2 regions of the Cupriavidus sp. 05T313 genome follow, and region 1 is predicted to be linked to the other one. Evidence: predicted binding sites of a transcription regulator. Region 1 holds the regulator's gene; the other holds the start of a gene.
The links. The regulator NrdR, encoded in region 1, represses ribonucleotide reductase genes. The targets are predictions, from matches to a motif close to CACNANATNTNGTG.

Region 1 (6,763 bases):
ACTAGCCGTTGACTTTCGGGCGGCGAGCCCTCTCCGCCTTCTTGCAGCGAGCCGGCGCCTCGCGTTAAACTGCCGCCAACCATTCCATCTTGCGCGACTGGCGAAGTCAGTGGGCACTACCACGAGGAAGCGCAAGTTTCTCTGGCGCGATGTATCAAGCGCCTGCCGCTCGCCTGGGCAGCGAATGGGAAGCAGGGTGCGCCCTGCGCCGGACTAGCCACGCTTTCCGGCGCTGGTCGCATGTGCCTTCCCCGCGCGCCCTACCCCGAAGCCGATTCGGATCTCCTTTTTTTCAGACGAGTTTTCGCCATGTTCGAACGCAGCCGCTATACGATCGACCAGATCRACCCCGAGCTTTTTGCCGCTATCCAGAAGGAAGACCAGCGCCAGGAAGAGCACATCGAGCTGATCGCCTCGGAAAACTACACCTCGCCGGCCGTGATGGCCGCCCAGGGTTCGCAACTGACCAACAAGTACGCTGAGGGCTATCCCGGCAAGCGCTACTACGGTGGCTGCGAGTATGTCGACGTCGTCGAGCAGCTCGCCATCGACCGCGTCAAGCAACTGTTCGGCGCCGAAGCAGCCAATGTGCAGCCCAACTCCGGCTCGCAGGCCAACCAGGGCGTGTTTTTCGCCACCCTGAAGCCGGGCGACACCATCATGGGCATGAGCCTGGCCGAAGGCGGCCACCTGACCCACGGCATGGCGCTCAACATGAGCGGCAAGTGGTTCAACGTGGTGAGCTACGGTCTGGACGCCAACGAAGACATCGACTACGTCGCGCTGGAAAAGCTGGCACAGGAAAAGAAGCCCAAGCTGATCATCGCCGGCGCCTCGGCCTTCGCCCTGCGCATCGACTTCGAACGCATCGCCAAGGTTGCCAAATCGATCGGCGCCCTGTTCATGGTCGACATGGCCCACTACGCCGGCCTGATCGCCGCCGGCGAGTACCCGAACCCGGTTCCGCACGCCGACTTTGTCACCACCACCACCCACAAGAGCCTGCGCGGYCCGCGCGGTGGCGTGATCCTGATGAAGGCCGAGCACGAGAAGGCCATCAACTCGGCCATCTTCCCCGGCATCCAGGGCGGCCCCCTGATGCACGTGATTGCCGGCAAGGCCGTGGCCTTCAAGGAAGCCCTGTCGCCCGAGTTCAAGACCTACCAGCAGCAAGTGGTCAAGAACGCCCGCGTCATGGCCGAAACCCTGACCGAGCGCGGCCTGCGCATCGTCTCGGGCCGCACCGAGAGCCACGTGATGCTGGTCGACCTGCGCGCCATGCAGATCACCGGCAAGGAAGCCGAAAAGGTCCTGGGCGAAGCGCACATCACCGTCAACAAGAACGCCATCCCCAACGACCCGGAAAAGCCCTTCGTCACCTCGGGTATCCGCCTGGGTTCGCCGGCCATGACCACCCGCGGCTTCAAGGAAGAAGAAGCCCGCGTGGTGGCCAACCTTGTCGCCGACGTGCTGGAGAATCCGCACGACCTGGCCAATATCGCCAGCGTGCGCGAGCAAGTGGCAGCCCTGACCAAGCGTTTCCCGGTCTACGGCTGATCCCCCTGCGCCACCCGCCCACGCGCGGGTGGCCGGCAGTCCGCCGCGGCGCGCCAGCGCTGCCGGCGGGCCTTGCCAACCCAGCCCAGCGCGACACAGAATGACAAGACGCTGCGCGCGCAGCACGCGCCCCGGTTCAAACTTCGAGGTGGTCAGGCATGAAATGCCCCTTTTGCGCTCATTCCAATACCCAGGTCCTGGACACGCGCATGTCCGAGGAAGGCGATACAGTCCGCCGTCGCCGCCGCTGCGAATCCTGCGACCGCCGCTTCACCACCTATGAGCGGATCGAGCTGTTCTTCCCCGCCATCGTCAAGAAAAACGGCTCCCGCGCGGACTACACCCGCGACAAGCTGAAGGACTCCATGCGCCTGGCGCTGCGCAAGCGCCCGGTCTCCGCTGAAGCCATCGACGCCTCCATCACCCGCATCGAAGAAAAGCTGCTCGCGCTCGGCGAGAAGGAAATCCCCAGCAGCCAGGTCGGGGAACTGGTCATGCGCGAACTGCGCCGGCTCGACAAAATCGCCTACATCCGCTTTGCCTCGGTGTACCGGAGCTTTGAAGACGTGTCGGAATTCCGCGACATGCTGGATGAGTTTTCAACGTCTACCCCACGAAAGCAGTAGAAAAAGTAACGGGAACGTTGTTTAATTCTTTCCAAACTGTGCCCTAGGCTTCATTCCTATATCTATACTTCCGCCTGGGTAGTAGTGACAAAACAATAGAACGAAGCCAAAAGAACGTAGTCTTTTCGGACGAGGGTCAGAATGGGTCAGTCAAGCTGTCGGGGGACGGCCGGCTTTGCCATGCTCGAAGCATTGGTGGCAATGGTCGTATTGGCGATTGGCGTGCTCGGGGTCGCCAGCCTGCTCCTCAATTCCTCGCGTTTTTCCCAGCAAGCCTCCTACGATACCGTTGCCATGCAGCTGGCCACCGAAATGGCCGAGCGCATGCGTGCGAACACTGCCGTCTCCGGCGTGGGCGCGGCCGCCGAGGCCCTCGCGCCCAACCTGTATTTCATCGACACCCAGACCAGCCAGCTGCCCGCGCTGACGCGTAATCCCTATACGACGGCCTGCGCCAGTACGCTGCTCTCCTGCGCGCAGGACACAGCCCGCTTCGATGTGATCGAGTGGTGGAACCGGGTAGCCGCCGCCCTGCCCGGCGGCCGGGCGGTGATCTGCCGCGATACCGTTGCCTATAACCAGACGTCCGGCTTTTCCTGGGGCTGCACGGCCGCTGCAAGCGGCCGTGTCGACGATGCGCCGATCGTCATCAAGGTCGGGTGGATATCGCGCCTGAGCAGCAAGACGCTGGGCACCGGCGCCGATCTCGCCGACATGAACACGCGGCCGCAGATCGTCATCGTCGCCACGCCCGGCACGGTGAACTGATGCGTACGCTCCGCAAGCCGTACCGGCATGCCCAGTCGGGCATGTCGCTGGTCGAACTGATGGTCGCGATGGTCCTCGGCCTGTTGCTGACACTGGCAGCGACCGCCGTTTATTTGGGCAGCCGCACCAACTACAGCACCATCGACGACACCACCGCGCTCGACGAGAAGGGCCGTTTTGCCCTGGACACCATCGTCCGCATCGTGCGGCAGTCCGCATGGACCAACTACGCCGGCAACAGCGCGCCGGCAACAAACCCGGCCAGCGGGCCCATCGCCCAGGCGCCTGGCGGCATCATGCCGACCACCGTCGCGTTGTCACCCACGATCAGCGGCGTCGACAACTGCGCCAGCCCGGGCCAGGACGCGAGCCTCAACCTGTCGTGCCTGCCGGGCACCACCAACCCCGTGAACAAGAGCGACGTGCTGCAGGTGCGCTTTTTCGGTTCGGGCACGCCGTCGGATCGCACCGTGCCCGACAACAGCATGATCGATTGCTCCGGCAATGGCGTCGCGGAACCACAAGCATGGGAGGACGCGGACCTTGCGCGCGGCTTTGCGCGCTTCTTCGTGGCGCCAGACCCCAACGACCCGAGCGGCAACCCGCAACTGATGTGCGGCTATCGCGCTCGCGATGCATCCAACAAGGAAATCTCGAACACCGCGATCACCTCCGTGCCAATCATCTCCGGTGTTGAGGTGTTCCAGGTGCTGTACGGGGTCGACACCAACAATGACTACATCCCGGACCGCTACCTGCCGGCCACGGATGTGCTGGCTCTGGCCACCAAATGGCAAACCGTCGTGTCGCTGAAAATTGCCCTGATACTGGCCGGCGACACCGCGACCAGCCCGGTGCCGGAGGGCCCCACTTTCCAGCTCTTCGGCACGCTCTATGGCGGCGACAGCACCGTCAACGACGCGACCTACAAGCCGACCACGCAGCTACAGCGCTTGCGCCGCCAATACTCGGTCACCGTCCAACTGCGCAACGTCGCAACGTGCCGCACTTGCTCCCCATCATGAGCGCCCCTCTCAAGCCAGCCGCCCAGCGCGGCATTGCCCTGATCACCGGCCTGGTCATGCTCCTGATGATCAGCATCATGGCCGTGGCCGGCGCGCGCCTGGCGATCAACAGCAAACGCATGGCATCCAATCAGCGCGACCGCGACCTTGCAGTGCAAGCGGCCGAAATGGCGCTACAGGATGCCGAGATGGACATCCAGGGTGTCGTTGCCGTCAACAGCCGCTCCGCCCTGTTCTCTGGCAGCAATCCGAACCTGCTGCCCTTCGTCTCCGGCTGCAACACGGGGAGCACGCCTGGCGCAGCCTTCCAGGGCCTGTGCGCGGCCGTCGACAGCGGCACCCCGAACTGGGAAGCCGTGGACTTTGCGCAGACCGGGGCGAATGCCCGCGCGGTGGCCTACGGCACCTTCACCGGACGCCAGTTCCCGACCGCGCCCACGGGCCTGCTGCCCGCCGCCCTGCCCCGCTACATCATCGAGCCGATCCAGGACACATCGCCCGGTGCTTCCGGGAGCCCCGACGCTCCGGTCGTCTACATCTTTCGCGTCACCGCGATGGGCTTCGGTGCCAACACCGCCACCCGCGCCATGCTGCAGTCGTACTACCGGAAGGCCGAATGACTGACCTCGCTCCTGACCTACGCGGAGATTCTCTGATGACACGCTTATGCCGGATCGCGCTGGCCCTCGTTGTCGCCGGTGCAAGCTTGCTTCCCGTGCCAACGCGGGCGGCCACCGCCTTGACACCGTCCACGGTGGACATTGCGCAGTCGCCGCTCTACGGACGCAACCAGAATGTCAACCCGAACCTGCTGCTGTCGCTGTCGGTGGAGTTCCCGACGGTGGGCGCGGCGTACCGGACCGGCACCTACACCCGCAGCACGGAATATGTCGGCTATTTCAACCCGGCCAAGTGCTACAACTATTCATCCAGCGGGTACTTCGAGATCGCTGGCAATGCCAGCGCCAATCACGAATGCTCGGGCCAGTACAGCGGCAACTTCATGAACTGGGCCACGGCCTCCGCCATCGACATGCTGCGCTTCGCGCTCACCGGTGGCGACCGGGTGGTGGATACCCCCACGGACACCGTGCTTCAGCGCGCCGTGCTGCAGGATGATTTTTTCAACAGCGGTTCCTACTTTCCCGCCAAGACGCTGACCAAGTCCAGTTCCAGCGTACCTTCCGCGGTGACGCCGTTCACCACCGATACGCTTTACATCACGTCGTGCAGCAACAAGGTGTTCTTCGGCACCAAGACCGGCAGCGGCGCTTCGTGCGGCAGCCCGGGCAGCTATGCCAACCTCGGCACCATGTATGCCCGCGTCAAGGTGTGCGATGCGAGCGAAGGCAGTTCCCGCACCGACCTCTGCAAGCTCTACGGCACCAACTACAAGCCAGTCGGCGAAATGCAGAAAAACGCCGACCGCGTGCGCTTCGGCGCCTTCGGCTACCTGAACGACAGTTCGGCCACGCGGTACGGCGGCGTGCTGCGGGCCCCGATGAAGTATGTCGGCCCCAAGATGATCGACGGCAACTTCAGCCAGGTCAGCAATCCGAAGACCGAGTGGGATCCCAGCACGGGCGTCTTCGCTGGCAACCCGGAAAATGCCGGCGAAGGCATCAGCGGCGTGGTCAACTACCTGAACCAGTTCGGCCGCTCGGGCAAGTACAAGGGCCTGGACCCGGTCAGCGAGCTGTACTACGAGAGCATCCGCTACCTGCAAGGCAAGCAGCCCACACCGGAAGCGATCACTGACCTCCAGACCGCCTACAAAGACGGCTACCCGGTCTATACCAGCTGGTCTGATCCGGTCGTCGCGAAGTGCCAGCGCAACTACGTGCTGAGTATCGCCGACATCAATACGCACTGGGATCGCTACGTTCCCGGCAATACCCGCACGACCTATATATCGGGCGGCAAGGCGGTAACCGCAAACGACCCCGTGCGCGCGATCGAGGCCGACGGCTTCGACGTCATGGCCTGGACCAGGAAGGTCGCGGACATGGAGAGCACGACAACCTACGGCAATAGCAAGCCCAACTCCTCGCTGGCCAATATGAGTACGGCCGACACGGGCTCCAGCGGCCACGGTACGTACTACATGGCGGGTGTTGCCTACTGGGCGCACACCTACGGCTTCCGGGCGGATATGCCGTCGTTGCGCGTGACCACCTACACCATCGACGTCAACGAGAACGGCGATGGGACCGTCGGCACCGCGCAGCGCCAGAGCCAGTTGTACCTGGCGGCAAAATACGGCGGTTTCAACGATGTCAACGGCGACGGCAGCCCCTTCACCACGTCGGGCGCCAACAATACCGTCGCTAAAAACGACAGCGAATGGGAAGCGACCCCGACCGGATCCAATGTGCCTGCGACGTGGTTCCTGGCGGGTCAGCCGACCGCCATGATCAAGGCGATCCGCGATATCTTCTCCAAGATCGTCAGCTATGGCGGCACCATCTCCGGCGTCGCGCTCACCTCGTCACGCGTTTCCAGCGGCACCTTTATCTTCGCGCCGGGTTTTGACCAGAACTGGACGGGCAAGCTCTCCGCCTTCGCGCTGAGCAATGACAACGGCATCCAGATCGCAAGCAAGGAAAGCTGGGAAGCCGGCGCCTTGCTCACCGCGCGCAGCGGCAGCGCCGGCTCACGCAACATTCTCACGTGGGTGCCCGCCAGCAGCGGCGCGGGTGCTGGCAGCGGCGCGCCATTCGACTGGTCATCCATCAACAGCGCGCAGAAGCTCTCTCTAAAGCTCAATGCCAACGAAAGCGACAGCGC
Region 2 (14,731 bases), on a different contig from region 1:
GCTGGCGCGCGAGTATGTCGACCGCTTTATCGACGACGGCCGCGCCGACCTGGTCGACCAGATGCTGTGGGAAGTGCCGCTGACCGTGGCGCTGCATTTTCTCGGCGTGCCCGAGGAAGACATGGACCTGCTGCGCAAGTATTCCATCGCGCATACGGTGAACACCTGGGGGCGGCCCAAGCCGGAGGAGCAGGTGGAGGTCGCGCATGCGGTGGGCAACTTCTGGCAGCTCGCCGGCAAGATCCTCGACAAGATGCGGCAGGACCCGTCCGGGCCGGGGTGGATGCGCTACGGCATCCGCAAGCAGCAGGAGCACCCGGAGATCGTGACGGACTCCTACCTCCATTCGATGATGATGGCCGGCATTGTCGCCGCGCATGAAACCACCGCCAATGCGACCGCCAATGCCATCAAGCTGCTGCTGCAGCATCCGCGCGCATGGCAGGAGATCTGCGAGGACCCGGGCCTGATCCCGAACGCGGTGGAGGAATGCCTGCGGCACAACGGCTCGGTGGCCGCCTGGCGGCGCCTGGCCACGCGCGACGTGCAGGTTGGCGGCGTGGACATTCCCGCCGGCTCCAGGCTGCTGATCGTGACGTCGTCGGCCAATCACGACGAGCGGCACTTCGCCGACGCGGATCTGTTCGACATCCGCCGAGAAAACGCCAGCGACCAGCTCACCTTCGGCTACGGTTCGCACCAGTGCATGGGCAAGAACCTGGCGCGCATGGAGATGCAGGTTTTCCTGGAGGAACTCACGCGGCGCCTGCCCCATATGCGCCTGGCGGAGCAGCGCTTCAGCTACGTACCCAACACCTCGTTCCGCGGCCCCGAGCACGTGTGGGTGGAGTGGGACCCGAGGCAGAATCCCGAGCGCGCCGACCCTGCCTTGCTGGACGTACAGGTGCCGGTACGCATCGGCGAGCCTTCGGGCCATGCCCTGAGCCGGCCGGTGGTGGTGGCTGGCGCAGCCCGCGCGGCCGAGGGCATCGTCAGGCTGCGGCTGGTATCGCCCGATGGCCAGCCGATGCCGCGCTGGACACCGGGCTCGCATATCGACGTGGAATGCGGCGATACCGGCCTGTCGCGGCAGTACTCGCTGTGCGGCGATCCGGACGACAGCGGCGCGCTGGAGATCGCCGTGCTGCGGGAAGCGCAAGGCCGCGGCGGCTCCGCATGGGTCCATGACAGCGTAAAGGCCGGGGACCGGCTGAAGATCCGCGGACCGCGCAATCACTTCCGGCTGGACGAGAGCGCGGGCAAGCTGATTCTTATCGCCGGCGGCATCGGCATCACGCCCGTCAGCGCGATGGCGCGGCGGGCGAAGCTGCTCGGCATGGACTACGAACTGCACTACAGCGGCCGTTCACGCGCATCCATGGCACTGCTCGACGAACTGTCCGCGCTGCATGGCGATCGCCTGCATCTCTACGCCAGGGACGAAGGACGGCGCAACGATTTCGCCAGCCTGCTCGCGCATCCCGAGCCGGATACGCAGATCTACGCCTGCGGCCCGGCGCGCATGCTCGAAGCCCTGCAGCAAGCCTGCGCGGGCTGGCCCGAGGACGCGCTGCGGATCGAGCATTTCCAGTCCGCGCTGAGCACCCTGGACCCCGGCCAGGAGCAGGCCTTCGAAGCCGAGCTGAAGGACTCCGGCCTTGTCGTCACGGTGGCGCCCGGCCAGACCCTGCTGGCCGCGCTGCGCGCCGCAAACATCGACATGCAGAGCGATTGCGAAGAAGGCCTGTGCGGCTCGTGCGAAGTGCGCGTGCTGGCCGGCGAAGTGGATCATCGCGACGTGGTGCTCACCCGCGCCGAGCGCGAAGCCAATACGAAGATGATGGCGTGCTGCTCGCGCGCGAAGTGCACGCGGCTGGTGCTGGAGCTGTGAGCGGCGGCGCTTGTCCGCGCGCCGCCGTCGTTGGCCGAGTCGATCAGCCGCCCTGCTCCGCCACCAGCCTGGCGTCGATCGCACGCGCGCGCGCCACCGCCGGACGCGCGTTGATGCGGTCGATATAAGCCTGCACCACCGGCGTCGCCTCGACCAGCTTGAACATGGTGGTCCAGGTCAGCGCGGTGCCCCACAGCACATCGGCGGCGGTGAAGGTATCGCCCAGCAGGTAGGGCCCTTTTTCCAGCTGGCCGAGCAGCGTGCCGATCGTGGTGTCGTAGTCTCCATAGGGACACATCGCGCGCGGCGTCTCGCGCTGCTGCGAGCGGTCCACCAGCGCCGGCTCGAAGCACGAGCCGTAGAACGCCATCCAGCGCAGGTAAGGCCCGCGCAGCGGATCGGTCAGCCCGGGAGCGAGTCTTGCCTGCGGGAAGAGGTCGGCCAGGAAGATGAACACGGCGGTCTGCTCTGTCACCAGCGCGTCGCCATGAAGAATCGCCGGCACCTTGCCCATCGGATTGATGGCCAGGTAAGCCGGCTCGCGCTGCTCGCCGGCCTTCATGTTGAGCGGGTGGAGGCGATACGGCACGCCCAGTTCCTCGAGCAGGGTCAGTGCGCCGGTGGAACGCGTATTGGGCGAGTGGAACAGGGTGACTTCAGGCTGGGACATTGCGTTGGCTCCAGAGGGGGAAAGCAATCGGTAAGATCGGATCGGATCGGAAGAGAGCGCCGCTACAGGCTGGCGCCATCCACTTTCCTGGGCTGCAGTTGTGTCAGGTCGACGCCATCCAGGCAGCGCACATTGATGGCCGCCACGCGCGAGCCGTCCGGCATGCTGCCCAGCGCGTAGGCCTCCACGCCGCAGGTCTCGCAGAAGCGATGGTCGATCACATGCTTGTTGAACTTGTAAGTGCGCGTGGCCTGCGCGCCGTCGGTCAGCGTGAACTTGTCCGCGGGGGTGAACGACCAGATGAACCCGCGCTTGCTGCATAACGAGCAATTGCACTCGATGGCGCCAGCCAGGTCGATGTCCACTTCATACCGTACAGCGCCGCAATGGCAGCCGCCGGAGTAACGGGATTCTGGCATGGTTGTCTCCGATATCATGGCGCTTTGCCGAAGCCCATAGTTTTGCACCGATCCTCATGCCCAGATTGGAAAAACGCGACACGCATGCACCCGTCACCGCCGAGCCCAAAGGCATCGTTGACCCGCGCGGCACCGGGCGCCGCATCCGGCTCGGCCGCTATCTGCCATCCGAGGCGCTGGCGCCCTTTGTCGAGCACTACTGGATCGTCGAGTGGAACCTGGAGGGCCACGCGCCGGAGGTGCAGCGAGTGCTGCCCTATCCGAACGCCAACCTGGTGTTCGACCACAGACAGACGGCGATTTTCGGCGTGGTGCGCGGTGTCTTCGACCGCAAGCTCGAAGGCGCTGGCCATGTGCTCGGCGCGCGCTTTCGCGTGGGCGGCCTGCGCCCCTTTCTGGATGAGCCGATGTCGGCGTTGACCGATGGCACGCGCCCGGCGCGCCCTCTGCTGCAGTGCGACGAACGCCACGCGGAAGCACTGGTGCTCGATGCCGGCAGTGACGAGGCCATGGTGAGCGCCGCCGAATCCCTGCTGTCCGGCGCATTGCCCGCGCCAGACCCGGCCGTGGAGCAACTGCAACGCGTGGTGGCGCATGCCGCCAGCGCGCAGGGCCCGGCCAGCGTGGAAGCGCTGGCGCAATACGCCGGCGTGGGCGTGCGCGCCCTGCAGCGGCTGTTCCAGGAATATGTGGGCGTGTCGCCCAAATGGATGCTGCGGCGCTATCGCCTGCAGGAAGCGGCATGGCGGCTGGCGCGCGGGGAGCCAGTCGGCCTTGCCCAACTCGCCGCGGATCTCGGCTATTTCGACCAGGCCCACCTGACGCGCGATTTCACCAGGCTGGTCGGGGTTTCGCCGGGCGACTACCAGCGCTCGCAAAACACGTCGGCAAACAGCCGCTGACCGCCACGGCAGCAGCGCAAGCTTTGTCAGCCGGCGCTGCCGATGTGTTCCGCCAGGTAATCGATCAGCACCCGCACCTTCGGTGGCAAAAAGCGATTGGGCGGATAGAGCAGCCACACCGAACCCACATAGGCGCGCGCCTGCAGCTCCCAGTCGGCCAGCACCTGCACCAGTTCGCCACTCTGCAACGCGCCGGCCGCGGCGAAATCCGGCAGGCTGGCGACGCCGAAGCCCTGCTGCGCGGCTTCAAGCCGCGCGCCAGCGTGGTTCGCGATATAGCGCCCCCGTACCTCCACGGTCTGCGTCTCGGTGTCTCTGCGAAACCGCCAGCGGTTGTCGTCGGCGGTTTCGCCAAGGTACAGGCAATCGTGCTGCGCGAGCTCGCGCGGATGCGCCGGCGTGCCGCGTGCGCGCAGGTAAGCCGGCGAGGCGCACAGCACCCAGCGCACCGTGCCCAGGCGCCGGCCCGCAAGGCCGGGCGGCGGGTGCTGGGTCGGGCGGATCACGAGATCGAGGTCGTCATCGAGCGGATCGACCTCGTGATCGGTAAACAGCAACTGGAGGTCGATCTCCGCGTACGCGCGCAGGAAACCCGGCACGAGCGGATGGATCACCGTCTTCGCAAACGCGGTCGGCGCGCTCAATCTGACCCGGCCTTGCGGCCGGCCCATCAGGTGACCGGCCGCATCCATCGCCCCCGACGCGGCGCTCACCACGTCGCGGCAGTACCGGTACACCTGCGCACCCGACTCCGTTACGCGCACCTTGCGGGTCGACCGCTCCAGCAGGCGGGTCGCCAAGGCTTCCTCCAGCCGCTTGATCTGGCGGCTGACCGTGGAAGGCGTGCTGCCGAGCTGGCGCGCGGCGACCGAAAAATTGCCCGCATCGACAACGCGCGCAAACACCGCCATGTCGGGCAGCAAGGCGAAAAGTTCGGTTGGGTTCATATGGCGTGATCGCGGCCGGTGCACTGGATTAATGCATCTGTGACATAAAGGCTTTGCACATCGACCCGATTATCACCGTGGATGCAAAATTCGACAATGCAGGACCCATTGCCCGAGAACCGCCATGCCTGCTCAAAAACGCTTACTCCTGCTGTCCGACCTGATGCTGCTCGCGGTTGCCGTGGTCTGGGGCAGCAGCTACGGCGCGGTCAAGAGCGCGCTCGTGTTTTATCCCGTACTGGGCCTGCTGGCGTTGCGCTTCGGCATCACCTTCCTGGTGTTGTCGCCCACGCTGGCCAGGCTGCGCCACGCCGACGCCGCCACGATGCGCGCCGTGCTTGGCACCGGGGTACTGCTGCTGGGCATCTTCCTGTGCGAGACGTTTGGCGTGCTGCTCACGCGCGCGTCCAACGCCGCCTTCCTGATCAGCTTGTGCGTGGTGCTGACGCCGCTGGTCGAATGGCTGCTGCTCAAGCGCAGGCCGGGCACCATCGAATGGGCGGCGGTAGCCCTCTCGTTGCTGGGCGCGTGGTTGCTGGCCGGCGACGGCGAGTTCGTCCTCAATCCCGGCGATGGACTGATCCTGGCCGCCGCGGTGTTGCGGGCGCTAATGGTGTGCGTGACCAAGCGAGTGATGCGCGCGGCGCCGCTGCCGGCTCTGACGATGACGGCGGTGCAAGCGGGCGTGGTGGCCGCAGGCAGCGCGGCCCTGGCGCTGGTCCTGATGCCCGCCCAGTGGCAACCCATCCCGTCGCTCTCCGGCCACGGGGCATTCTGGGCCACGGTGCTGTACCTGGTGATCGCCTGCACGCTGTTCGCATTCTTCGCGCAGAACTACGCCATCAAGCGCAGCAGCCCCACGCGCGTGGCCTTGCTGATGGGCAGCGAACCCGCGTTTGGCGCCCTGTTCGCAGCCTTGTGGCTGGGGGAAAGGATCTCGGCCACCGCGTGGACCGGCGGTGGCCTGATCGTCGCGGCATCGCTGCTGGCCACGGTGCGCTGGCGCAAGCCGGCCAAGGCAGAGGTACCGCAGGCCACGCAGGCCTGACGCCCGCGCTCAGCCGCGCCAGTGATTGTTCGCGGCGGCGATGGTCGCAAACTCCGTTGCGACGATCTGCCCGACCTGCAGCAGCATGGTCGCGTCGTTGGCATAGACGGCCCGCAGCGTTTCGCGGACCTGGTCGTCGGGCTGGGTCGCCCTGATGATCAGCCTTGCCATTTTCACGGCCAGCTGGCGGCCTTCTTCGGCGGTCGGGGTAATCAGGGTTCCGTTGGGGACAAGCGGGAATGACATGGTCACGCTCCTTGGTGTTTGTGGGAGTCCATCAGGACAATCCAGCCTAGGAGGCGGAACGCGCGGGGGCAATAGCCAGTGTCGGGGATTTAGAGGTAGCCAGCGGCATTGCCCAATCGGCTGGTAGTCGGCAGTGCGATGCCGCGTTCGCAAGAATTACAATTCACAAACGGAGATCCGGCAAGCGAGGGGACTGACCATGACGATGACCGATGTGTACGCTGCGCGCGAACCGGCGCGGGCCGAGATCGACGAGATGAAAGGGGCGGCCGTGATCGAATTCGGCGCACCGTGGTGCGGCCACTGCGTGCGGGCCCAGCCCCACCTGGCCAGCGCGATGAACGCCCATCCGGCAGTCCGGCACATCAAGATCGAGGACGGCAGCGGCAAGCGGCTGGGCCGCGCGTTCAGGGTCAGGCTATGGCCCACGCTGGTGTTTATGCGCGATGGCCTGGAGGTCGCGCGGCTGGTGCGGCCGGGTGATGCGGGGGCGATTGAAGAGGCGTTGACGCGAATCGACGGAGCGCCTTCATCCTGATGCGGTCAATGAAAACAAAAAAGCTCCCGAAGGAGCTTTTTTGTTCATGCGTCACGCCATGCCGCGTGCGACAACAACATGACAACGACGCTCAATCCCAGGACAACGCTCCACCCGTCTGATACTCGATCACACGCGTCTCGAAGAAGTTGCGTTCCTTCTTCAGGTCGATCATCTCGCTCATCCACGGGAACGGGTTTTCCTCGTTCGGGAACAACTGCTCCAGGCCGATCTGCTGGCAGCGGCGGTTGCAGATGAAGCGCAGGTAGCCCTTGAACATCGGCGCGTTCAGGCCCAGCACGCCGCGCGGCATGGTGTCCTCGGCGTAGCGGTATTCGAGGTCCACGGCCTTCCTGAATAGCGCGGTGATCTCTTCCTTGAACTCGGCGGTCCACAGGTGCGGGTTCTCGAGCTTGATCTGGTTGATCAGGTCGATGCCGAAATTGCAGTGCAGCGATTCGTCGCGCAGGATGTACTGGTACTGCTCGGCGGCGCCGGTCATCTTGTTCTGGCGGCCCATTGCCAGGATCTGCGTGAAGCCCACGTAGAAGAACAGGCCTTCCATGATGCAGGCGAACACGATCAGCGACTTGAGCAGCTTCTGGTCGTTTTCCGGCGTGCCGGTCTTGAAGGCCGGGTCGGTCAGCGTGTCGATGAACGGGATCAGGAACTCGTCCTTGTCTCGGATCGACTGCACTTCGTGGTACGCGTTGAAAATCTCGGCTTCATTGAGGCCGAGCGACTCCACGATGTACTGGTAGGCGTGCGTGTGGATCGCCTCCTCGAAGGCCTGGCGCAGCAGGTACTGGCGGCATTCCGGCGCGGTGATCTGGCGGTAGGTGCCCAGCACGATGTTGTTGGCGGCCAGCGAGTCGGCGGTGACGAAGAAGCCGAGGTTGCGCTTGATGATGCGGCGCTCGTCTTCGGTCAGGCCGTTCGGGTCCTTCCACAGCGCGATGTCGCGCGACATGTTGATTTCCTGCGGCATCCAGTGGTTGGCGCAGCCGGCCAGGTATTTTTCCCAGGCCCACTTGTACTTGAACGGCACCAGCTGGTTGACGTCGGTCGAGCCGTTGATGACGCGCTTGTCGGCGGCATTCACGCGGCGGTCCGTCGGCGCGTCGGACGCCGGCAGGTTGCCGAGGATACCCGTGCCGGCCGGCTGCGTGGCGGCCGGCGGCAGCACGCCGTGCTGGTCGACAGAGCGTGCGGCGGCAGGCGTGGCGGTGGGGTTCGGCGCGGGCTGCGGGGCAGCCTGCGGGGTGGCTTGAACGTCGTCGTCCCAGCTCAGCATGGTGTGGTTCTCCGTGGAATGCTTTGGTTTGCCGTGGCCCTCGCCGCGCAGCGGCGCGGCGAGGGGGCCGGCAGGTAATGACTTACTGGCAGGCTTCGCACTCGTCGAAGCCAGCGTCGCCCGGGCGCATCGTGCAGACCGCGCCCTCGGCTTCCGGCATGGCCGGTGCGGAGGCGGCGGCCTGGTCGATACCGGCGGCGCCGATGCCACCGTCGCTACCCGACGACACGGCATTCAGCGAGCCGCGCGACACCGTGGATTTCTCCACGTGGGTGGCTGCCATCGTGCGCAGGTAGTACGTAGTCTTCAGGCCGCGCAGCCAGGCCAGCTTGTAGGTGTCGTCCAGCTTCTTGCCCGAGGCGCCGGCCATGTAGATGTTCAGGGACTGAGCCTGGTCGATCCACTTCTGGCGGCGGCTGGCGGCTTCCACCAGCCAGCTCGGCTCGACTTCGAAGGCCGTTGCGTAGATATCGCGCAGGTCTTGCGGGATGCGGTCGATGCGGGCCAGCTTGCCGTCGAAATACTTCAGGTCGGCGACCATCACTTCGTCCCACAGGCCGCGCGCCTTCAGGTCGCGCACCAGGTAGTCGTTGACCACCGTGAACTCGCCCGACAGGTTGGACTTGACGTACAGGTTCTGGAAGGTCGGTTCGATGCAGGCCGACACGCCGATGATGTTCGAGATCGTTGCCGTCGGCGCGATCGCGATGCAGTTCGAGTTGCGCATGCCGTGCTGCTTGATGCGCGCACGCAGGCTGTCCCAGTCCATGGTCGAGGAGTGATCCACTTCCAGGTAGCCGCCGCGCTCTTCGGCCAGCAGCTTGAGCGAGTCCTGCGGCAGGATGCCGCGATCCCACAGCGAGCCTTCATAGGTGCTGTAGCGGCCGCGTTCCTCGGCCAGCTCGCTGGAGGCGCGGTAGGCGTAGTAGCACACCGCTTCCATCGAGGTGTCGGCGAACTGCACGGCGGCGTCGCTGGCGTACGGCAGGCGCAGCATGTGCAGGCAGTCCTGGAAGCCCATGATGCCCATGCCGACCGGACGGTGGCGCAGGTTGGAGTTGCGGGCCTTCTCCACGGCGTAGTAGTTGATGTCGATCACGTTGTCGAGCATGCGCATCGCGGTGCGGATGGTCTTCTCGAGCTTGGCGTGGTCGAGCACCTGGGTGCCGTCGGCCTGCTGCTTCAGGTGGGCAACCAGGTTCACCGAACCCAGGTTGCACACGGCGATTTCGCTGTCGTTGGTGTTGAGCGTGATTTCCGTGCACAGGTTGGAGCTGTGCACCACGCCCACGTGCTGCTGCGGGCTGCGYATGTTGCAAGGATCCTTGAAGGTGATCCAGGGATGGCCGGTCTCGAACAGCATGCCCAGCATCTTGCGCCACAGCTGCATGGCGGGAACCTTCTTGAACAGCTTCAGCTCGCCATTGGCGGCCTTGGCTTCATAGCCCAGGTAAGCGGTCTCGAAGGCCTTGCCGACCAGGTCGTGCAGGTCCGGGCAGGTGGCGGGCGAGAACAGGGTCCACTCGCCGCCTTCCATCACGCGCTTCATGAACAGGTCGGGAATCCAGTTCGCCGTGTTCATGTCGTGGGTGCGGCGGCGGTCGTCGCCGGTGTTCTTGCGCAGCTCGAGGAATTCCTCGATGTCCAGGTGCCAGGTTTCCAGGTAGGCGCAGACCGCGCCCTTGCGCTTGCCGCCCTGGTTGACCGCCACGGCGGTGTCGTTTACCACCTTCAGGAACGGCACCACGCCTTGCGACTTGCCGTTGGTGCCCTTGATGTGCGAGCCGAGGGCGCGCACATTGGTCCAGTCGTTGCCCAGGCCGCCGGCGAACTTCGACAGCAGCGCGTTTTCCTTCAGCGCTTCGTAGATGCCTTCCAGGTCGTCCGACACGGTGGTCAGGTAGCACGACGACAGCTGCGAGCGGCGGGTACCCGAGTTGAACAGGGTCGGCGTGGACGACATGAAGTCGAACGACGACAGCAGCTGGTAGAACTCGATGGCGCGTGCTTCGCGGTCCTTCTCGCCCAGTGCCAGGCCCATCGCCACGCGCATGAAGAATGRCTGCGGCATTTCGATGCGGGTTTCGTCGATGTGCAGGAAGTAGCGGTCGTACAGGGTCTGCAGGCCCAGGTAGTTGAACTGGAAGTCGCGCTGGGCGTCCAGTGCGGCGCCCAGGCGGGCCAGGTCATAGGTGGCCAGCTTTTCGTCCAGCAGCTCGGCTTCGATGCCGCGGGCGATGAACTTGGGGAAGTATTCGGCGTAGCGCGACACCATTTCGGTCTGGGTGACTTCGGCTCCCAGGATTTCCTTGCGGATGGTGTGCAGCAGGATACGCGCGGTGACCTGGCTGTAGGCCGGGTCCTTCTCGATCAGGGTACGCGCGGCCAGGATGGCGGAGTCGTAGACCTGGGTCATCGGCACGCCGTCGTACAGGTTCTTCAGCGTTTCCTTCAGGATCGGCTCGGCGCTCACGGCGTCGCCAAGGCCCGAGCAGGCATTGTCGATCAGGCCGTGCAGCGCGTTCAGGTCCAGCACGCGGGCCACGCCGCCATCGGTCACGTTGAACGTGACGCCGCCTTCCTGCACGCGGGCGACTGCCTGGGCATTGGCCTGGGCGCGCTCCTGGGTGCGCTTTTCACGGTACAGCACATAGGAGCGGGCCACTTCATGCTCGCCCGAGCGCATCAGCGCCAGTTCCACGTGATCCTGCACGTCCTCGATATGGAAGGTGCCGCCGTTGGGGCGGCTGCGCAGCAGGGCGCGGACCACGTTCTGGGTCACTTGCTCGACCACTTCGCGCACACGCGCCGAAGCGGCACCCTGCCCGCCGTTGACGGCGAGGAAGGCCTTCGTCACCGCCACCGAGATCTTGCTCGGCTCGAACGCCACAACGGCACCGTTGCGGCGGATGATCTTGTAATCCTGGTAGCTGCCAGCGCCGGCAGTAGCGGGGCTCGACTGCGCGTTCGCTGCTGCACCGGCGGCGGCGGCGCCGGTGGAAATGTCGTTCTGGGCTGTCTGCATGAGGAACTCCTGTTCTGACCCGTGTTTTATGAGTGACAAAGAGTCCCGGGCAAAATGCGCAAAAAGGCTCTGACACGCCGGCCGGTCTTACCCGGGAGGGCGCGCTGCTTTGCTGGATTCTGCTGGGACTCTTGTGATGCGCCGGCCCTTCGGCGGACCGCAGCCATTGCTGCGGCGGAAACTGCACACCTAGGCCGGCTCCCCGAAAGCACCACTAGATCTAGTGGTCGATGCGAAAAACTGGACTAAGTATAGTGAAATGGGGCGGATTCACCAGTCTTGACAAGCGCTTTTTTGGCGCGATTTCTGGTGCGGGCGCAGCATGCGGCGCTGCGCCAAACCCGCCAACCCAAGCGACTCAAGGGATCCCGCCCGACGGTGCGTTACCGCACTGTGACGCGAAATTTTTTTGATTGAGCTGGCCACTCCGATAGGCGCGGACTTTATCAGGGTTTTCCCCAGATTCACGCTATCCCCCAGGCCCCGCAATTGAGGCTTGCTTCAAGGCTGGTCTTTGCGGTAAGGCAACTGCCCCGGAGCCACGCCAGCAGCGGCGGCAAAGCCGGCCCAGTCGAAATGCGGGCCAGGATCGGTCTTGCGTCCGGGTGCGATATCGCTGTGCCCCGCCACCGCGCGCACCGGATAAGCGCCGAGCAGGGCACGCACCAGCGCGGAGGTGGTGTGGTATTGGGCCAACGCGAAAGGCTGGTCGTCGCTGCCTTCAATTTCGATGCCGATGGAAAAGTCATTGCAACGCGGCCGCCCGAAGAACTCGGATTGGCCGGCATGCCAGGCCCGGTCCAGGCAGGAAACGAACTGGACCAGTTCGCCCTCCCGCGTCACCAGGAAATGCGCCGAAACCCGCACCTGATGGATCGTCGCGAAGAAAGGATGGCGGGACGGGTCGAGGCGGTTCTGGAAGAAGGCCTCGATATCGCCGCTGCCGAACTGGCCCGGCGGCAGGCTGATATTGTGGATCACCACCAGGTCGACCGGCATGTGCGCGGGCCGGGCGTCGAAGTTGGGCGACGGAACGCGGCGCGCCGCGGGCACCCAGCCGGCCGGATCCGGGTGGAATCCAGGCCCGGGCGCGATCTTGCCGTTGTCGTGCTCAGGCATCGCGCTCTCCATCGGCGGCCAGCAGCCCACCCATCGGGCCGTCGCGCATCGCTTCGCTGGCGTCGGCACCGTCGGCCGCGTCGTCGCGGCCCTCGCGGATGCCAAGTTGCTGGATGCGGTAGCGCAATTGCCGGAAACTCAGGCCCAGCAGCGGCGCGGCGGCGGTGCGATTGAAACCGGTCTGCTGCAGCGCCTGCAGGATCAGGTCGCGCTCAAGCGCTTCCAGGCGGCCGGTCAGGTCGATCGGGAAGGTCGCGCGGCAAGCCGCTCCCTCCCCATCGCCCAGGCTTGGCGCCGCTGGCTGCGAAAGCGCAGCCGCGTGCGCGCCGGATCGGGATTCCGGCGGCGCTTCATGCTGGAGATCCGGCCTGAGACCGGACGGCGCTGCCGGCACAGCAGGCAGCGGCGGTGGCGCGCCGGCCCCTGGGTAGGCGACAGGCGCCGCCCAGGGCGCCGCGTCCGCCGAAGACACAGAGGCAGGCGGGCGCGGCAAGGCCGAATACCCCGTGCCCGCGTCCAGCGGGCCAAGGTCGTCCACCTCGATGGTTTCGCCTTCCGCGAAGGCGTAGGCCCGCTCCAGCAGGTTCTCCAGTTCGCGCACGTTGCCGGGGAACGAATAGTCGGACAGGCGTTGCAGCGCGGCCGCCGAAAGCCGCTTGGGATGGGGATCGCCGTAGCGCACCGCCAGGTGCTCCAGGATGGCGCCCGCCAGCACCGGGATATCTTCGTGCCGTTCGCGCAGCGTCGGCACGCGCAGCGCCAGCACGTTGAGCCGGTAGAACAGATCCTGGCGGAACTGGCCGGACGCGACCATCGCGGAGAGATCCTTGTGGCTGGCGCACAGCACCCGTACATCCACGCTCTCTTCGCGGCTCGCGCCGATCTTGCGCACGCGCCGCTCCTGCAGCACGCGCAGCAGCTTGACCTGCATCGCCAGCGGCAGATCGGCCACTTCGTCGAGCAGCAGCGTGCCGCCGTTGGCGGCCTGGAAGAAACCGCCGCGCTCGGCGTCGGCGCCCGTGAAGGCTCCCTTCACATGGCCGAAGAACTCCGATTCCATCAGGGTTTCGGGGATGGCGCCGCAATTGACCGCGATAAAGGGATGCGCGGCGCGCGCGCTCACCGCGTGAATGGCGCGCGCGGCGCGCTCCTTGCCGCTGCCGGACTCGCCGCTGATCACGATCGGCGCCATGCTGCGCGCCAGCCGGGACAGCGAGCGGCGCACCTCATGCATGGCCGGCGAATGGCCAGGCAGCAGGCTGGCCGCGCGGTCCGCGCTCTCCCGCACAACCGCGCCGGCACCCTCGGCGCCGTCACGCTGCTGGCGTCCCAGCGCATTGAGGATCAGGCTGCGCAACTGGTCCAGCGAGACCGGCTTGGCGATGTAGTCGAACGCGCCGGCCTTGAGCGCCTCCACGGCGTTGTCGGCGCTGCCATAGGCTGTGATCACGGCGACCGGCACCCGTTCCGGCGCACTCGAGAGCTGGCGCACGATATCGATGCCAAGCCCGTCGCCGAGCCGCATGTCGGTCAGCACCAGGCTATAGCGGCGCGCGGCTAGCTGCTGGCGCGCCTCCGCCAGCGAGCCAGCCAGCACCACGTCGTGGCCCATGCGGCGGATCGAGATATCGAGCAGTTCTCGCAGGTCGGCCTCGTCGTCGATGACGAGAATCGGATCGGGGCCTGGCGTCTTGAGGAGCATGGGTCTGCGTCTGGCGGTCTGGCGAAGTGGAATTGGTGCATTGGCGCGCGGCGGCCTGGCTGACGGCCTGGCGAACCGTTCGCGGCGGCAGCGCGGCTCAGCCGCCCGCGTTGTCCGGCGCGTCGATGCGCAGGGTCAGGACAAAGGCCTTGGCCGGCAGTGTATCGCGTGCCGCGGGCGCCAGCATGCCGGTCTGCGCCAGCAGCGCGTCAAGTGAAATCGTACCGTAGCGTACCTGGGCGTCGTTGGCGCCGCATAGCTCGCGCGCCATGAACAGGCCCAGGCCGGTGCCCTGGGCGTTGCTGGTAAAGAATGGCTCGAACAGCGTGCGCTGGTGCTCGCGCGACACCTCGACGCCATCGTTCCAGATGATCAGCTCGACGTGGTGCTGGTCCAGCGCGTGGGCCAGCAGCCGGATCGCGCCGGGCAGGCGGCTGCAATAGCGCCAGGCGTTGTCGAGCAGGTTGCCAAGGACCTGCTGCAGCTGCGACGGATCGAAGATGACCGGGCGCGCTACATCCACCGTGAGCCGCACCGCATTGGCGTTGATCTCCGCCGGCCGCGGCACGCGCCGCGCGCCGACCGGATCGTCGTTGACGGAGCGCGAGCGCATCTCCAGCCGCCAGCGGCTGATGATCTCGGGCAGGGCCTGGTTCAGGTCCACGGCAGAGCGCTCGGTGCGCGGGCGGCGCGACATCTGCAGCACGTCCGACACCACCTGGTCGAGCCGGCGCACATTGTCGTGGATGATGCGCAGCAGCCGGGCATCCACATCGCCTTCGGGCCGCCCCGCCTCGCCGGGACGCACGCCCCGGCGGCTGGTCTCGGCCAGCAGTTCGCTGGCCTGGCTGATGGCCGCCAGCGGATTGCGGATCTGGTGCGCCACGCTCGCCACCAGCCGCCCCATGGCGGCCAGTTTTTCCTGTTGCA

Region 2: AC1DKD_RS00305 (ribonucleoside-diphosphate reductase subunit alpha) is a predicted target of NrdR. The motif match lies at 11,193-11,206, and genes of this name have one in related genera.

What each region holds. Positions count from the first base shown of each region.
Region 1 is NZ_JBFTLX010000029.1:15,124-21,886, reverse strand. Features, by position in the region: ZMP/ZTP riboswitch at 84-186, shown strand; gene glyA (serine hydroxymethyltransferase) at 310-1,557, shown strand; gene nrdR (transcriptional regulator NrdR) at 1,716-2,183, shown strand; gene pilV (type IV pilus modification protein PilV) at 2,364-2,951, shown strand; gene AC1DKD_RS09715 (PilW family protein) at 2,951-3,976, shown strand; gene AC1DKD_RS09710 (pilus assembly PilX family protein) at 3,973-4,596, shown strand; gene AC1DKD_RS09705 (pilus assembly protein) at 4,632-6,763, shown strand, end outside.
Region 2 is NZ_JBFTLX010000001.1:57,341-72,071, forward strand. Features, by position in the region: gene AC1DKD_RS00260 (cytochrome P450) at 1-1,891, shown strand, start outside; gene AC1DKD_RS00265 (glutathione S-transferase family protein) at 1,935-2,561, opposite strand; gene AC1DKD_RS00270 (GFA family protein) at 2,624-2,980, opposite strand; gene AC1DKD_RS00275 (AraC family transcriptional regulator) at 3,037-3,882, shown strand; gene AC1DKD_RS00280 (LysR family transcriptional regulator) at 3,909-4,829, opposite strand; gene AC1DKD_RS00285 (DMT family transporter) at 4,954-5,877, shown strand; gene AC1DKD_RS00290 (hexameric tyrosine-coordinated heme protein) at 5,887-6,123, opposite strand; gene AC1DKD_RS00295 (thioredoxin family protein) at 6,323-6,661, shown strand; gene AC1DKD_RS00300 (ribonucleotide-diphosphate reductase subunit beta) at 6,753-7,955, opposite strand; gene AC1DKD_RS00305 (ribonucleoside-diphosphate reductase subunit alpha) at 8,038-10,980, opposite strand; gene ampD (1,6-anhydro-N-acetylmuramyl-L-alanine amidase AmpD) at 11,482-12,099, opposite strand; gene AC1DKD_RS00315 (sigma-54-dependent transcriptional regulator) at 12,092-13,801, opposite strand; gene AC1DKD_RS00320 (sensor histidine kinase) at 13,899-14,731, opposite strand, start outside.